Regions from separate parts of the Peribacillus sp. BM1 genome, predicted to be linked through region 1. Evidence: riboswitches for the same ligand, from Rfam matches in the RefSeq annotation. Region 1 holds a riboswitch; each other region holds the start of a gene.
What was found. A riboswitch is a leader RNA that binds a small molecule or an ion and turns the genes downstream of it on or off. The one in region 1 is predicted to bind S-adenosylmethionine.
Positions count from the first base shown of each region.

Region 2: it holds a riboswitch for S-adenosylmethionine, as region 1 does, so the genes downstream of both, AC1MGI_RS01610 (homoserine dehydrogenase) here and AC1MGI_RS02605 (methionine ABC transporter ATP-binding protein) in region 1, are expected to answer to the same signal.
Region 3: it holds a riboswitch for S-adenosylmethionine, as region 1 does, so the genes downstream of both, AC1MGI_RS08685 (methionine ABC transporter ATP-binding protein) here and AC1MGI_RS02605 (methionine ABC transporter ATP-binding protein) in region 1, are expected to answer to the same signal.
Region 4: it holds a riboswitch for S-adenosylmethionine, as region 1 does, so the genes downstream of both, AC1MGI_RS04325 (LLM class flavin-dependent oxidoreductase) here and AC1MGI_RS02605 (methionine ABC transporter ATP-binding protein) in region 1, are expected to answer to the same signal.

Region 1 covers NZ_CM155259.1:513,030-517,457, forward strand. The annotation lists gene AC1MGI_RS02595 (MetQ/NlpA family ABC transporter substrate-binding protein) at 1-636, opposite strand, end outside; gene AC1MGI_RS02600 (methionine ABC transporter permease) at 653-1,321, opposite strand; gene AC1MGI_RS02605 (methionine ABC transporter ATP-binding protein) at 1,314-2,348, opposite strand; SAM riboswitch class I at 2,521-2,632, opposite strand; gene AC1MGI_RS02610 (O-acetylhomoserine aminocarboxypropyltransferase/cysteine synthase family protein) at 3,079-4,392, opposite strand.
Region 2 covers NZ_CM155259.1:334,777-339,204, forward strand. The annotation lists gene AC1MGI_RS01605 (HAD family hydrolase) at 1-408, opposite strand, end outside; gene AC1MGI_RS01610 (homoserine dehydrogenase) at 593-1,801, opposite strand; SAM riboswitch class I at 1,915-2,020, opposite strand; gene AC1MGI_RS01615 (DUF2584 domain-containing protein) at 2,212-2,454, opposite strand; gene AC1MGI_RS01620 (alpha/beta hydrolase family protein) at 2,478-3,284, opposite strand; gene AC1MGI_RS01625 (alpha/beta hydrolase) at 3,753-4,428, opposite strand, start outside.
Region 3 covers NZ_CM155259.1:1,809,557-1,813,984, forward strand. The annotation lists gene AC1MGI_RS08675 (aminotransferase class I/II-fold pyridoxal phosphate-dependent enzyme) at 1-853, opposite strand, end outside; gene AC1MGI_RS08680 (carbon-nitrogen family hydrolase) at 936-1,718, shown strand; SAM riboswitch class I at 1,828-1,933, shown strand; gene AC1MGI_RS08685 (methionine ABC transporter ATP-binding protein) at 2,047-3,060, shown strand; gene AC1MGI_RS08690 (methionine ABC transporter permease) at 3,050-3,721, shown strand; gene AC1MGI_RS08695 (MetQ/NlpA family ABC transporter substrate-binding protein) at 3,745-4,428, shown strand, end outside.
Region 4 covers NZ_CM155259.1:891,916-896,343, forward strand. The annotation lists gene AC1MGI_RS04320 (ATP-grasp domain-containing protein) at 1-865, opposite strand, end outside; gene AC1MGI_RS04325 (LLM class flavin-dependent oxidoreductase) at 895-1,944, opposite strand; SAM riboswitch class I at 2,036-2,142, opposite strand; gene AC1MGI_RS04330 (class I SAM-dependent methyltransferase) at 2,467-3,654, opposite strand; gene AC1MGI_RS04335 (response regulator) at 3,839-4,428, opposite strand, start outside.

The sequences.
Region 1 (4,428 bases):
AGCATCCCCTTCACCATTATTAAAGACCTGTGGAAGTAATGCAGCTTCAATATTAGGTTGGAATACAAGTTTCTTCGGGTTTTCAACAATATCATCAATGGTTGCTTTTGTCTTGCTTATACCTTCTTTTAACTTAATCAAACCATGTTCTTGGAATATAGATAGAATTCTTCCTTCATCTGAAACAGCATCTCGCATGATGATTAAGCCGCCTTCAGGAATTTCGTCTAAGCTTTTGTACTTTTTGGAGTAAATTCCGATTGGCTCAATATGAACGCCGGCAGCATTAACGAAATCATAGCCTTTATCTGCAATCTCTTCTTCTAGGTACGGGATATGTTGAAAGTAATTGGCATCAATTTCTTTTCCAGCCAAGGCTTTATTTGGCAAAATAAAATCTGAGAAAACTTTAATTTCAAGATCGATTCCTTTTTCTTTTAGAATTGGTTTTGCTTGTTCAAGAATCTCTGCGTGTGGAATATTTGAAGCACCGACTACAAGTGAAGTTGATTTGTCAGCTGAATCTGTGGAACCATTTCCGCTTTCTTTATCATTATTGGCAGAGCCACATGCAGTAAGACCTAATAGTAACGCGGAAGTAATTGCTAATGTTGAAAACCATTTTTTCTTTTTCATTCTCTTACCCTCCATCTTATCTTTTGTCTAATTTTGAAGTTATATAATCTCCAATAAATTGGATGACGAACACAATAAGTAAAATAAGAATCGTCGCTAACATCGTTACATCATTTTTGCTTCTTTGGAATCCTTCTTTATAAGCAAGATCTCCTAGTCCACCTGCACCAATTGCCCCCGCCATCGCTGTATAACCGATCAATGCAATCGCAGTAACCGTAATACCTGACACAAGTGCAGGCATGGATTCTGGTAGTAGTACTTTAAAAATAATAGTACTCGTTTTAGCCCCCATGGATCTTGCGGCTTCAATTACACCCTTATCCACTTCTCTAAGGCCAATCTCGACCATCCTCGCATAAAAAGGCGCAGCTCCGATAATTAATGCTGGGAGAGCCGCCTTTGCACCTAGCATAGAACCTACCACAATAATCGTAAACGGAATTAATAAGATTATCAGAATAATAAATGGGATTGAGCGGAAGATATTGACCACCGCAGAAATAATCACGTTAATAAATTTGTTTTCCCATATCTGTCCTTTAGACGTCAAAAATAACAATAATCCTAGTAAGATACCTAATATAAAAGTCGCAAGTAGAGCTATACCTGTCATATATAGTGTTTCTTTCGTAGCTAGCCAGATATTTTCCCAGATAACATTCGGTAACCATTCATTAAGCATTCGAAATCACCTCCACGCCAACCTGCTGTTCTTTGATGAATTCAATCGCGTGGGTGATTTCTTCATCACTACCATCCATATGAATAAACAATGTGCCATACGATCCATGTTGAGTTTGCGAAATTTTCCCTTGTACGATATTAACATCCAATTGAAAATTACGAATAAGCTTTGTAATTAGTGGACTTTCCGTATTTTCGCCGACAAAAGTTAATTGTACAACCTTGCCTTGTGGATAGTGCTCTAGTAAATGTTCCACAGTGTCCTTCGTTTCCTCAGGCTCCGTTACTTGTTGAACAAACCGCTTTGTTATTTGTTCAGCAGGGTTCCTAAATACGTCAAGAACCGGTCCTTGCTCAACAATTCTGCCACCTTCCATGACGGCTACCCGATGACAGATTTTTTGGATGACATGCATTTCATGAGTAATAAGTACAATCGTCAACCCTAATCGTTTATTAATATCGACCAAAAGTTCTAGAATCGAGTCAGTTGTTTGCGGATCAAGTGCAGATGTCGCCTCATCACAAAGGAGTACTTTCGGGTTATTCGCTAAAGCACGTGCTATCCCAACCCTTTGCTTCTGCCCGCCGCTCAATTGTGAAGGGTAAGCATGTTCTCTGCCCTCTAAGCCGACTAGCTTAATTAATTCATTGACTCGTTTTTGGCGTTCATTTTTCTTTACACCTGAAATTTCAAGTGGAAACGCGATATTATCGTGTACAGTACGAGACCACAATAAGTTGAAATGTTGAAAAATCATGCTGATCTCTTGACGTGCCTTTCGCAAGTTACGACCTTTAATGCTAGAAATCGCATTTCCTGCTACTACGACCGAACCCGTGGATGGGGTTTCCAGACCATTCAGCATTCGAATGAGGGTGCTTTTTCCAGCACCACTATACCCAATAATTCCAAATATTTCACCTTTATTAATCGTTAAATTCACTTCATCAACAGCTTTGATTGGCTTTGATTGCATGGATTTAGTACTGAATACCTTACTAACTTTCGACAATGTTATCATTGAACTCACCTCTTTTTGCAATAAACCCTATGAACCTACTCATGTTGTTTGTAAAAACCTTCTACTAAATAAGATTTCACGAACTGCTCCATTCATGCATTGTTTATTTACATAATTGGAAATTAAAAATGCCTTTCCGCATGAGCAGAAAGGCATTGTGAAAAAGACCTTTCTCTCATCTCCCAAAGCAATCAGCTTTGCGTGAATTGGCACCTTTTCAAAGCATTAGCTTTGCCGGTTGCCGGGCTTCATCGGGCACATCCCTCCGCCTCTCTTGATAAGAGCAAACAAGTATAAGAAATTGACAAATCATCAATTAAAGTTCATTTCGTTTTCGTTGGAATAATACCATGCAAAAAGATAGAGTGTCAATGTATTATATTTCTATTTATTGAAAAATCGTTAAAAAACTTGGCAACAATCGATTTAGATAAAGTGAAACTTCAATCAGTGGCGGTTTTCTTCATCCCCTACTGATTGTTAGTCCCGTTCTACTGTCGTTAAGATCGCAAGCAAGCTTCAATCAATCGACAGTACGAACTAAGGCTCAACGAACTCAGACTAAATACGCCGCATCCTGTGGGCCCAAACTTTACCTCTGCTCATGCATCGGTAAGTTTCACTCTATCTCACCAATCGGACCTTTACGGGCAGTTGATCCCCCACCTATCCTCTTTTAGCATGCTCAGAATCTCGAGATGGGGGTCTTACTGCTTAAGTGTGGGAAAAATTATTTTACCGCAAGTGAATGAATGCCTGTAGCTTTTTCAATCGCTTGTTCAAGATCATCGATTAAGTCTTGGGCATTCTCAATTCCGACCGATAAACGTACCAAATCCTCGGCTACACCTGATTTTTCAAGTTCTTTGACTGAAAGTTGCTGATGCGTCGTGCTCGCAGGATGGATGATTAAACTCTTCGCATCTCCAACATTGGCTACATGGGACCATAAGCGAATCGAGTTAATGAGATTCGCACCTGCTTCTCTGCCACCTTTAATGCCAAACGTAACAATGGAACCTGCTCCTTTTGGCAAATATTTGTCAGCCAAGCTCTTATCAGGATGATCTTCATTACCAGGATAGTAGACCCATGAGACAGCTGGATGATTTTGCAGATAGTCGATGATAATCTTTGTATTCAAAATATGTTCCTTCATCCTCACATGCAATGTTTCCAGCCCAATTGCGAATTGGAAAGCACTCTGCGGACTTAATGCTGGTCCAAGATCTCGGAGTAGCTGCACACGTGCTTTGGTAATAAAGGCGGCTGGGCCAACTGCTTCTGCATAAACGATTCCGTCATAGCTTGGATCTGGTTCAGTAAAGCCTGGGAAGTTAGGTGAGTTATAATCGAATTTCCCTGCGTCTACAATGATCCCGCCCAACGTTGTTCCATTTCCAAGCAGCCATTTTGTTGCGGAATGAACGACAATATCAGCGCCAAAATCAATCGGTCTGCAAAGATATGGCGTAGCAAACGTGTTATCGATAATGAGCGGAACGCCTGCTTCATGTGCAATGTCAGCCACCGCTTCAATATCAAACACACGCAAACTTGGATTGCCGATTATTTCTGCAAAGACTGCTCTTGTTCGTGAAGTAATCGCATCTCTGAAATTTTCAGGATCATCAGATGAAACAAATCGGACCTTTATCCCATATTTCGGAAGTGTATTGGCAAATAAATTATATGTACCCCCATATAAAGTTGAAGCTGCTACAATTTCATCCCCCGCACCAGCAATATTTAAAATGGCTAAAGTGATTGCAGCCATTCCGCTCGATACCGCTAAAGCGCCAATTCCACCTTCCAATAAGGCCACTCTTTCCTCAAATGTTGTAACTGTCGGGTTATGAATTCTTGAATAAATGTACCCAGGTTCTTTTAACCCGAACAAATTAGCAGCATGCTCCGTACTTTTGAACGCAAAAGCATTACTTTGGTAAATCGGCAATGATCTTGCTCCAGTTACCGGATCTGCCTCTAAGCCTCCATGAACACTCAATGTCTCAAAGCGATAATTGTTTTTTTCTTCTCCCATGTAAATCCACTCCCTATACTTCATTTTTACGATCCT
Region 2 (4,428 bases), 180 kb from region 1:
TTCAGTAACCCAATTATCTAAATTATAATAACTCACAATTGTTTTTAAATATTCCGTTAAACCATTACTCGCTATGTAAATTGAACAATTATTCTCTTTTAAATAACTGAAAACTTCCTTTACATTAGGATATAAAGCCCCTTTTCCGTTTCTTATGTTTTCAACTAATCTTTCCAGAAAATAAGCATCAGTTTGTTCTCTTACTTCATTGGAGTGATTAGGCAACAAAGCTTCCCATACTTTTGGTAAAGGTACACCCATAATCTCGCGGTATTTATCAATAGGGGTTACTGTATCCCATTTATTTAATGACCGTAAATGATTAAATGTATCATCAAGTGATAATTCCAAGATTTTATCTGTTTGAAATAGCGTTCCATCCATATCAAAGATTAGTGATTCAGACATTATTTCCCTCTCCCTTTTTAAACTTTTTATTAAAAATTTACCAAAATAAAAGAATAAGCAATTATTGTTCTCCAAACAGGTAGTTAATGATTGGGATTATCGTCCCTTTTCCCCATTCACTTCGTTTGTGCAACTCTCACCAAGTACGGTGGACTTGAGATCTTATTTTATAAATCAGATTAATTTATGACCTAACAAGTGCTTGTTCAGGTAATACTTTCCCAAGAACTTGATAAAAATAAGTATTTGGCCATTGAATATCACAAATTTCCTCCCAAGATGCTTCGACAATGAGAACATTTGGATTAGGTCTGTCAATGATTTGAATATGAGAAGGAATATTTTCTACAGCCACATCTCCTGCCAGTGCCCAATAAATCTTGGATACCTTCACACTTAATCCATTTTGTTCATCTAAGAAAATAGGCGAAAAACTATGTTTATTTATATACACTAAATCTTCGATAATGGCACTTGCGGTTGGAAGCATTCCCGCTCCAGGCCCTTGGAGGCTAATGTTTCCTACAATATCTCCATCAATGGAGACTGCATTTTGCACGCCTTCGATTTGATAAAATGGATGTGTTTCATTGACCAGTACAGGTTTGACTGAGCATACGATCCCTTTTTCTGTCTTTTCCATAGAAGCTACATGTTTAAATCGATACCCCAATGCTGAAAAAAGCTCAATTTGCTCAGGTGTGATTGATTGAATCCCTTGTCGAACGGATTCCTCCCAATTAGGGATCTCTCCAAAAGCTAGTTCACTTAAAATCACCGCTTTGTAAAAGGCATCGTATCCTTCAACATCATTTGTCGGATCAGCTTCTGCATAACCTTTTTCTTGTGCTAGTTTTAACGCTGTTTCAAATGGACAGCCGTCTTCTCGCATCTTTGTCAAAATAAAATTCGAAGTCCCATTAAGAATACCTTGCACTTTTTGGATATTATTTACGTTTAACAATTGTCGTAGAGTTTGGATAATCGGAATTCCACCTGCGACTGTTGCCTCAAATCCTAAAGTAACCCCTTTTTCCTTGGCTATCTGTTTTAATTGAGTTCCATGATAAGCAAACATTTCTTTGTTTGCTGTTATAACATGACATCCTCTGTTCATCGCTTGCTGCAAGTACGTAAAGCTAGGCTCTTGACCAACGATCGCATCAATGACAACATCTAGCTGCTCAAGTGTAATAATCTTGTTAAAATCATCGGTTAACAGAACATCAGAATCTAGTGTATGATGTTTTTCTATATTTTTAACAAGTATGGCAACCACTTTTACCTCTTTCCTAAAAATACGCTTAAGCTTTTCCTGATGTGTTTGAATCGTTTTATAAACCCCCTTCCCCACTGTACCGTAACCTAATAATGCAATATGTAAAGCTGTCATGTATATCTCCCCCTTGTCCTATTTATCGATGACTTTAATTGAACATCAAAAAACTCCCCACTGCATATGGACAGAAGGGGAGTTTGAATGTTTATATTCAAGATTTATCCACCCTCTTATCTACGGAATGGTTACCATTCCTCTGAATTTGGCACCGGGCATGATATGCTGGTTGCCGAGGCTTCGCAGGGTCAGTCCCTCCGCCTCTCTTGATAAGAAAAGTTAAAATTATTAAACTATTTATAATAATATAGTACTTTAAACATTTATCGTCAATAGCGTAAAATGAAACTTCAGAAAAAACAATGAATATGAAAAGGGTGAAATCAACGCAATTTCACCCTCTATATGTACTGTTCATGACATTAATTGTATTCTAAACGGAATTCGTTACTCTAAAGCCTACTTGTTTAATTGGTTGAATTCAATGACACCAACTGATAGGTGATTTCAGTTTGGTTGTTTGTCCAAGAAACTTTTTGAATGATGGCTATCCCATTCGTTTCACTTTCGATCGTTTTGCGAACTTCAATTGGAATATCAATTGGGTATAGGCGATAGCCGTCTTTCGTTAAACGGAAAAGATTTTCTTCCTCTCTGCTTTCACGGCCTTTTGTCACGATCATCGTGTTTAACTCCATTGGCATTCCCAAAGCATAAACCTCCCTTCCTTTACTTACTTTTTAGCACATTGCTTTCTCGTTTGGTTTTTCATCCACTGTGTTAGATCACAAACGACTTTTCGGTTGATATTCGGCGGGAAATAGTGGGTAAATTCGTCAAAATACCAACTCCAAACAGGCTTGTCTTTTTCCTTCAATATTTTCTCCAGCCTGTAGGCGTGTTCAATGGACACGTTATTGTCTTTTTCACCGTGAATAATCAGAACTGGTGCAACAAGTTCATCTACTGCAAACAGTGGTGTGCGGTATTTATATTCGTTTGGAACTTTACTCGGCGTACCACCAATAACACGCTTCATCATGCGACGTAGGTCTACACGTTCCACATAAGTTAGAAACATATCAGACACTCCGCCCCATGTGACAACGGAGGCAGCTGATTTACAATAAATTGCCGTCCAAAGGGCCATAATTCCTCCTCGTGAAAACCCGAAAATATGGATATTCTCGGGTTTCACACGTTTGTGCTGTTCGAGTAATGTAAAGCCACTAATCCCATCAGCACGGTCTTCGCCTGCAAAATCTTCATCCCCTTCTCCGCCTTGATTCCCCCGATAATACGGTGCAAACACAATGAAGCCTTCTGCTGCAAATTGCACAATACGACTCGGGCGTACTTTGCCGACATTTTTAATGCCTCCTCGTAAATATAAGAAACCATCATACATTTGATCATCATCTGGCTCAGCAAGAAGCCCCTTCACCTTCAAGCCTTGTGAAAGATACGTTACGATAAACAGACGAATATTCGGATGCGGTGATGGAAACCGCTGCTTCGTTATAATTGTGCCATCCTCCATCATACATCCCCCTTTCATAAAACTCATTTCTCCTTATTGTAAATCAACTCCCCCATTTTATCCTGCATTAACAGGTAGTATATAGACTTTTTTAAGAGATAGTAAGGTAACCTACCTTTTTACATAAATAGGAAAAATGTTAGTTAAGATTAACTGTCGGTAAAAGCCCGATTGGTGTGATACAGTGAAACTTACCGATGCGTAAGTAAAGGTTTAGTTCCACAACATGGGGAGCAAACAGACGAAGACATGAGGACGCAGTGTACTTAGTATGTAATTCATTGATTCGGGTTCGTACTGTCGCTTTATCGAAGCGGAGTGAAGCTTCCTTCCAAAAGTGTTCTTCATTCCATCTTTCAGGTTTTTGAAAGCATAATCTCCTTTTTGATTAAATAAATCAAAAAGGAGATTATGACAAAAGAGGTTCGTTCCTTTAAAAGTTAATCTTCTTTTTTGGGGATGCTCCCTCTATTCACGCAGCCATGCGTTTGCAAGCATTATAGCCCCTTTTGCTGCTTCTGTGTCTGCGAATTCGTTAAGCATCACAAAGTCATGAATGATACCCTGGAAGCGTACTGCAGTTACCTTTACACCAGCTTCGCGAAGTTTATTGGCGTATGCCTCTCCTTCATCGCGCAAAACGTCGGCTTCTGCCGTGATAACTAAAGCTTCAGGAAGTCCCTTTAATTGTTCTGTTGTTGCCCGAAGTGGAGATGCCGTTATTTCTGCTCTCTGTTGTGGATCGGAAGTATACTGGTCCCAGAACCATTGCATTCCATCCCTACGCAGAAAATATCCGGTAGCAAATTGTTTGTATGAATCTGTATCAAATGAAGCATCCGTTACAGGATAGAAAAGTAATTGCTTGCCAATAGCTGGGCCTTTTCGTTCTTTGGCCATTAGTGTAATAGCTGCCGACATATTTCCTCCAACACTGTCACCTGCTACTGTAATATTACTTGAATCCATCCCGTAATTATCGCCTTCTTTAGCAATCCATTCCAAAGCCGTATAGACCTCTTCTATAGCAATCGGATATTTAGCTTCTGGCGAGAGACTGTAATTAGTGAACACGACCGCTGATTGTGATCCAACAACAAGTTCCCGAACTAAACGATCATGTGTATGTGCGTTTCCGAAAACC
Region 3 (4,428 bases), 1.3 Mb from region 1:
CTGTTAGCGCAGCAACTGCGGCCTTTTGAACAGCCGGAAATAGACTAACATATAAATGGTCTTGAATGAGGTTTAAGGCTTCAATTATTTTGGGATTCCCGACTGCAAAGCCAACGCGCCAGCCAGCCATATTATAGGTTTTCGATAAGGTATACATTTCCACACCAACGTCTTTTGCCCCGTCAACTTCAAGAAAACTTACTGGTTTTTTTCCATCAAAACCGATGGCACCATAGGCGAAATCATGCAAAATCGTGATGGAATGTTTTTTCGCAAAAGCAACTGTTTCTTCAAAGAACGTCCGATCTACTGTAGCACCAGTCGGATTGTTCGGATAGTTAAGATACATTAATTTTGCTGCTTCTTTTTGTTTTTGCGGTATGGCGTTGAAATCTGGTAAAAATTGATTTTCAGCTTTAAGTGGGAAGGTCTGATACTCGACATTCGCCAACACTGCACCTGATAAATAATCCGGGTAACCTGGATCAGGCAATAACATAAGTTCGCCTTCATTTAACAAGCACATTGGCAACTCAACTAGACCTGTTTTCGTCCCAAATAAAATAGCTACTTCAGTCTCTGGGTCGATAGCTACTCCATATTGTTTTAAATAAAATTCGCTAGCAGCTTCCTTCAGTTCTTTAAGTCCTCTAAACGGAGAATATTTATGAGTTTGTGGATCCTCTACCGCAGTTTGTAGCGCTTTGATGATATGAGGTGGTGTCGGCTGATCAGGGTTACCTTGACCTAAGTTAATAACATCCCGTCCTTCTGCAACTGCTTTGCCTACCTTTTCAACTAGGTTTGCGAAAAATTGTACTGGTAATTTTTTTAAGCGCTCTGAATATTCCATGTGAACCACCTTTTATGTAAGAGTTGCTATTTAATCTAAAATTTTATAATATTTAGATAAAAAAGTCTAGAGGTGCCGAAAAATGAAGATTGCTTGTGTGCAAATGGATATCACCTTTGGTGAGCCAGAAAAAAATTTTACAGCGATTGAAAAATATATCGAAGAAGCGGCAAATGCACAAGTGGATGTCATTGTATTTCCGGAAATGTGGAATACAGGCTACGCTCTCGATAAGCTTGACAGTCTGGCTGATCGCGAGGGAAGTATAACAAGAAAGCTACTGTCTCAGCTTGCCAAAAAACATCAAGTGAACATTGTCGGTGGTTCAGTAGCAACGAAAAGAGGAGACAAATACTTTAATACGATGTATATCGTGGATAGAACTGGAAAAATTGTCGCCGCCTACGATAAAGCTCATTTATTCAAGTTAATGGATGAGCATGTATATTTGAACGAAGGACAAAGTATGAATGTATTTGAATTGGATGGTATAACGTGTGGCGGGGTCATCTGTTATGATTTGCGTTTTCCAGAATGGATTCGGACTCACACTTTAAATGGAGCCAAAATTATGTTTATACCGGCTGAGTGGCCAAAGCAACGGATTGACCATTGGCAATTATTATTGCAAGCAAGGGCGATTGAAAACCAATGTTTTATCGTGGCTGTCAACCGCGTCGGTAAAGACCCAAATAATGAATTTAATGGTCATTCGATGGTCATTGCACCTTGGGGTGAGTTACTTATTAGCAATCAAACAGCGGAAGGGATCTTGTACGCGGAACTGGATTTAGAGGAAGTCGATCGGGTACGGAAGACGATTCCAGTTTTTCAAGACAGGCGGACGGATTTATACGAATCATAAGGATTTAAAATTGGTACACTGCTAGAGTAGTAGTGTGTTATTATTTTTTTAAGATTGACAATAGTTAAATAGTTTTATAATATATTAATTACAATAAATTTAATCATGATACTTATCCAGAGCGACCGAGGGACTAGGCCCTATGACGTCCGGCAACCCCCAATATTGGGAAGGTGCCAATCCTGCAGAATGACCATCATTCTGAAAGATAAGTCGAGATTCTTTCGTATTTCGATGCTCCTTTCAGTTGAAGGGAGCATTTTTTTGTAGGAATAAAGGTCTATCTCTTATAAATCACTTGTCAATTTGAAGAAATGTGAGGAATCGTATGATCGAAATTCGTAATCTTTCTAAGACATACAAAACGAAAAAAGGGTTGGTTAAAGGAGTGGATGACGTTTCGCTGACCATAGAAAAAGGAGAAATCTATGGAATTGTCGGATATTCTGGAGCAGGAAAAAGTTCATTGCTTCGCTGCATTAATTTGTTGGAGCGGCCCACTTCAGGTCAAATTAAAGTGGATGGAACCGATCTTACATCTTTAAAAGGTGAGGATTTACGTTTAGCGCGGTTAAAAATCGGTATGATTTTTCAACATTTTTATTTAATTAGTCAAAAAACCGTGTTTGAGAATATTGCCTTTTCTTTGAAAGCTGCCAAAATACCAGCGAGCCAAATAAAAGGGCGGGTAGAAGAGTTGCTTAAAATGGTCGGTCTTGTTGATAAAAGAGATGTTTATCCTGCGCAACTAAGTGGTGGGCAAAAGCAACGGGTTGGCATTGCCCGGGCGCTTGCTAATAATCCAACGGTGCTATTATGTGATGAGGCCACTTCAGCACTAGATCCGACCACTACAAAGTCAATATTGAATTTATTGAAGAAAATTAACAAAGAACTCAATATTACGATCGTTTTGATTACTCATGAAATGAACGTTGTAAAGGAAATTTGCAATCGAATGGCCATTATGCAGTTCGGGAAGGTCATTGAAGAAGGTGCGGTATATGACATTTTTGCCAACCCTCAGGCAGAACTTACAAATGAGTTTATCGAAAGTGTTGTATCTTTTGAAATACCTGAAGTCATATTAAATGGATGCACGGGACCGATTGTGAAAGTCATGTTTAAAGGAAAGGTTGCTTCAGAAGGTATCATTTCCGATATGCTTCAGCAGTATAACGTAAGTGGTAATTTTCTGCATGGTTCGATTGAATATATTCAAGAAATGCCACTCGGTATCTTTATTATGGAATTAAAAGGACAAAAGGAAGAAATCGAAAGCTCACTTCAGTTTATTGAAAATCGTGCTGCGCAAGTGGAGGTGATACGCGATGGGCTTTGATTTTAATCATTTCGTTGAACTTATCCCAGATATAAATCTGGCTTTTATGCAAACCATTTATATGATTACCATTTCACTAGTGGTTGCCGTTGTGATTGGCCTTCCGTTCGGAATATTATTATTCGTAACGAACAAAGGCTTATTCTTGGAAAATCGCTGGTTCAATAATGGATTAGGTTTTGTAGTGAACTTGGTACGTTCAATTCCATTTATCATTTTACTAGTTGCACTACTTCCACTAACTAACTTTATAGTAGGATCACAAATTGGACCCACTGCAGCGAGTGTATCTCTATCAGTTGCAGCGATTCCGTTTTTTGCTCGAATTGTTGAGACAGCATTGCGTGAGATTGATAAAGGGGTCATTGAGGCAGCTATTGCCGCTGGTGCAACACCATGGATGATCGTCAAAGATGTGCTACTGCTAGAAGCCAAATCTGGCATTATCTCAGGTGTCACGCTAACGCTCGTCAGTTTAATCGGGTTTTCGGCTATGGCTGGTACTGTTGGTGGCGGCGGAATCGGCGATTTGGCTATCCGTTTTGGCTATTATCGCTATGACAACACGATTATGATTGCAACAGTAATTATATTAATTATATTAGTTCAGATTATTCAACTTGCTGGTGATTTCATCGCCAAAGTTGTTGATAAAAGATAAGAAACAGAAAGAGGGAGAAATTTATGAAAAAATGGCTAACAGCATTTATTTTAGTAGTTGTTGTAGCGGCTTTAGCTGCATGTGGCAATACTGACAGCGAGAAAAACAGTAGCAAAGGGACAAGTTCAGAATCAAAAGAAATTAAATTTGGAGCGACAGCCGGTCCTTATAGTGACATGGTAACGAAAGCTATTATCCCTGGATTAGAAGAAAAAGGATATAAGGTGAAGATTGTTGAATTTAGCGATTACATTCAACCGAACAAAGCGTTGGACAATGGTGATATTCAAGCAAACCTGTTCCAAAATACCATTTACCTTGAAAATTTTGCGAAAGAAAATAAGATGGATTTAACAGCGTTGCTCTCTGTACCCACTGCGCCGATGGGGATTTTTTCAAACACGTATAAGTCCATAGATGAAGTAAAAGACGGGGCAACGGTTACACTTCCTAATGACCCAGTCAATGCGGCTCGTGCGCTTAATACGCTCCAAGATGAAGGCTTGATTGTAATCGATGAAAATACAGACCCACTAACGGTATCAGAAAAAGATATTAAGGAAAATAAGAAAAATCTGAAATTCCAACCGCTCGAATCAGGTCAACTTCCCCGTTCAGTGGAAAGTGCAGACTTAGCTGCTGTCCCTGGAAACTTCGCGTTGGCCGCCAAGATGGACTTGCTTGATGCATTAGCACTTGAAGATATG
Region 4 (4,428 bases), 380 kb from region 1:
CAGCGTCTGAATTATAATTAGTATTCGTATTCACATCGTATGTAAATACCTCACCTTTTTCATTGCGAATAAATTCGATGCCAGCAACGGTAATTTGATTTGCCTTTAAAAATTGTTCGTATTTTTCAATGATTGGCTCTTCAATACCTTCTACAATCTGGAATTTCGGCTTTTCTTCGACTTCCTCACCCACTGGGCAGAATAGATCACCGATTTGACAAGCATCAGCTGGACAAAGTTCAAATCCTTCTGAAGTATCCACTTGAACCGCATAGACAAATTTTCCACCAACAAACTCACAACGCGTGATAAATGGTTCTGGAGCTTTAATATATTCTTGAATCAAGGTAATACCATCTACGGGTTCTTCGAATGCTGCCCCATCCAAATATTGTTTTAATCCGTCTATAGAATGGAATAATTGAACACCAAGCCCTTTTCCTGCCCGGTTATGCTTAGTAATAAACGAAGCTGTACCGATCTTTTCAGCTGCAGCAAGAATGTTATCTCTACCAATTGCCGCAATCGTTTTCGGCACCCTGATCCCTTGTTTTCTTAAAGCGGTATACTGATTAATCTTGCTTAACTCTAAACGTAATGCACGCGTGCCGTTAAATACAGTACGATCATGTTCTTCTAACCATGATAAGACACCTTCCGTTAATTCTGGAGCATAACGATGACCTCTCGTATGAGAAGAAGCACTCATTCGACTATAAAATATTCCTTCCGGCGGAGCTTCCGTCAAATCGACGATTCCTTCGTCAAGATGCCACTCCTCATATGGCAATTGAAGTTCCTCTAACCGTTTCGTTAGATGGGCGGTCCACTCGCCATTTTCATGAATAACGTAAATTTTACTCATTTTACTGCCTCCTAAGTTCATCTTTGTCTTTATACTTGAATTTTTGTACGTTTTTCTTCAACCAGCGGCATTACTTGTTTAGCAAATCGCTCCATCTCTTCAAGCTGAGGAGAAAATTGCAGCAATAACAAATCAACGCCCGCTTCTTCAAATGCAAGAATTTGGTCAGCAATTTGGGCAGGGGTTCCAATTAGATTCGGACGCAGCCCACGATTTGAAACAGAGTAGTCGAATAACTTGACCTGTTGCTCAAGCTGTGACTTGCTTATAAAGTCATTATATCCAGCATAGGCACTTGATTCTTTCACATCCGTAATTCGCGCTAGTTCTTCCTGGGCTTGTTCTTCTGTATCTCGGCATACGACGTAAGCAGCCATTCCGAAGCTTGAAAATGGTGATTTCCCTGCTGCTTCTCTTTGCTGCTTCATTCCTTGAATTTTCACAGCAACTTCCTCAACTGTGCCACCATGCATGACATATGCATCACACTGATTGACAATTGTCTCTTTGCCACGTGGACTTTCTCCACCCGCATAAAGAATTGGATTCGGGCGCTGTACAGGCTTCGGATGCAAATGAGTATTGGCAATCGAATAATACTTCCCATCATATGAAAATGTATCTTCTGTCCATAAACCTTTAAGCACCTCAAGGAATTCCTCTGTGCGCTCATAGCGTTCATCATGGGCTGTAAAAGCTCCGCCATACTGACGAGCCTCTTCCTCCCACCACGCAGAGACAACATTCAATGTAAATCGGCCGTTTGAGATTTGATCAATATTCGCCGCCATTTTTGCCGTTACCGCCGGATTATGAAAACCAGGTCTGACAGCTGTCATAATTTCAATCTTATCCGTCACAGCTGCAAGGGCAGCTGCCGTTGACCAAGCTTCAAGTGAATCACTCTCAGGACCTTTAATATCATTTAAATTGAGTTCAGCGACAAGGGTTGTATCATAGCCCCACTTTTCCGCAGCTTGTGTTACCTTTTTCGCATACTCAAAAGTTGGGGGCATCTTCTCATCTTCTACATTCCGTAACCATCCGCCGAATATCGGCAGCCAATAACCATATCTCATTTCCCTATCTCCTCTATGATTAAATTATGGGCTCCTTCTTTGATAAGACAAAAAAACTTCTCCGATAAGAAGAAGTTTGCGATTGCATTCCACCTTATCTGCCAGAGCCATTACTCCGCTGGAATTAGCACCGTACTGACAATTGTCAACGGTTGCCGGGCTTCAAAGGGCCAGTCCCTCCACCTCTCTCGATAAGAACATATTAAATTATATTAATAATTAGAATAATCTTATATTATACCTTTGGTATTCGTCAAGACATATGTTTGCACAAATCAGAAAAATGCAATACCATTTATAAAAAAGAGGATATCCAAAAAGGGTCAGACCCTTTTTGGATATCCTCTCGCCGCTCTTTCTAGTATCCTTTAAAGGGCATATCGACTACGATCCGCCACTTACTGCGTAGGAAGTCAAAGACACTATGCAAGTTAAACAAAAATGCAAACAATAGACCCTTCCTATCGGCTTACTTGACCATACGTCATACAAAGGATAGATTACTCAAGGTCTTACTATTGTTTATCCCTTTTCCGCTACAAGCGTATACGTTTTTGGTAATCCAATATCATGCATCTTATGATTCGGCTCTTCTTCAAGCACTTTGATAACGAGCCCTGATTTACCAACTGCAGTGACAAGCTCCCCTATTGTCCACTTCCGCTGTACTACTTGTAATAGTTTTTCTTGTTCGCCATCCGGCATATGCTTGGAAAATGCTACATTATTTGATTCAATCGTGGGATCAAAATAATTACCCATTACTTTATGCTTTTTTCCAGATGAAGTAATTAGTTTAGTAGAAATCGGGTGAAACTCATGTAAAATAAAGCGCCCGCCCGGCTTTAGGATTGCTTGAACGATCTCCATTAACGGTGCTAAATCAATTAGATAATGCAAAACGCCAAGCTCCATCAAAACTAGATCATGATCATTGTTAGCATGGTCCCCAGTTATCGACAGGACATCCGATATAATATAATCCACTGAAACTTGTGCTGCTTCGGCCAATTCCTTAGCAAATGCAGCATTTTCCCGCGAAAAGTCTACAACCTTAACCTCAGCCCCAAGTGCAGCCATTGCTACAGCCTTCACTCCATTAGAACCCATCAGATGCATCACTTTCTTCTTTCGTAAGTCCCCCATATACTGGTAAAAAGGTTGCAGACGCCATTTTGGATTATAGAGGATTTTCGACGCAAGCTGCCCAGGCTCTCCGTAGCGATTCACTAAGGCAACATAATTATTCTGATTCCACGCAGCTTCATTTCCTTCGGTAAAACCTTGCTGAATCCCCGCTAAATGGGCATGAATAGGTCCACTGAACACCGCCATCTCTTCATCATAAAAATAACTATAGAGAGATTGGCACCAAAGTTCTACTCCTTCAGTGACTATTGAAATCCGATACGGGTCGGTTTTTATCGTCGTATTATAATTGCAAACCACAGTAACTAACTGCTCTCCCATACTAAATTGAAATGACGCGCTCTCAGTCGTCTTTGTAGGATGAGATGGCGAAAAGCCCTTAAATAACTGATGGGCCTCATTGAATAAATCCCACTGTACATCAACTGTTATTTCAAATGGTTCTTGTACTGAGACACCTTGAATTAGCAGGGCCGCAGCATAAGTAAATTGATACGGAATACTCTCCCCTTCTAATAAACGACCTACCTCTATTGCAGTTTGTATGTTTGATGATTTCATAAATCCTCCACATTTGCATTTTCTTGTTTTACATCTAGGATAAAGACCTAGCTGCACTTACTTAAAAAGGTGTACAAAAATCCCGCTATATAGCACTGGCCGTACTATCTAATTGGAGTTGAGTTTACTTTTTTAACGAAGAGTTCTTCATACTGGTAGCAAGCCAATGAACGCCCTTCACTTCTTACTCCACCAAAGAATGTTTAAAGGCGTAAATAACCGCCTGTGTACGATCTTGAACATCAAGCTTACTTAAAATGCTGCTCACATGCACTTTGGCTGTTTTTAAAGCAATAAACAGCTCATCTGCAATCTCCTGATTTGTTTTCCCCTGAGCCATTAGTAGTAATATTTCCATTTCCCGATTGGTCAATGATTCATGAGCAGCTGTTTCTGGTTTCTTCCTCATCTTCGCCATCATTTTACCGGTAACTTCTGGTTCAAGAACGATTTTACCATGAAATGTAGAACGTACAGCGTTGGCAATTTCACTCGCTTTTGAGGTTTTTAGCATATAGCTTGTCGCTCCTGCTTCTAAAGCAGGATATACTTTTTCATCATCCAAAAAGCTCGTCACGATAATAATTTTCGCCTCTGGCCATTGTTCAATAATTAATCTCGTTGCTTCAATTCCGTCCATTTCCTTCATAACCAAGTCCATCAAGATAATATCAGGTCGCAATTCAAGCGCCATTTTCACACCTGTTGCTCCATCATCCGCTTCGCCAATCACTTGAATATCTGTCTGTGCCGATAAATAAGCCGAAACGCCAA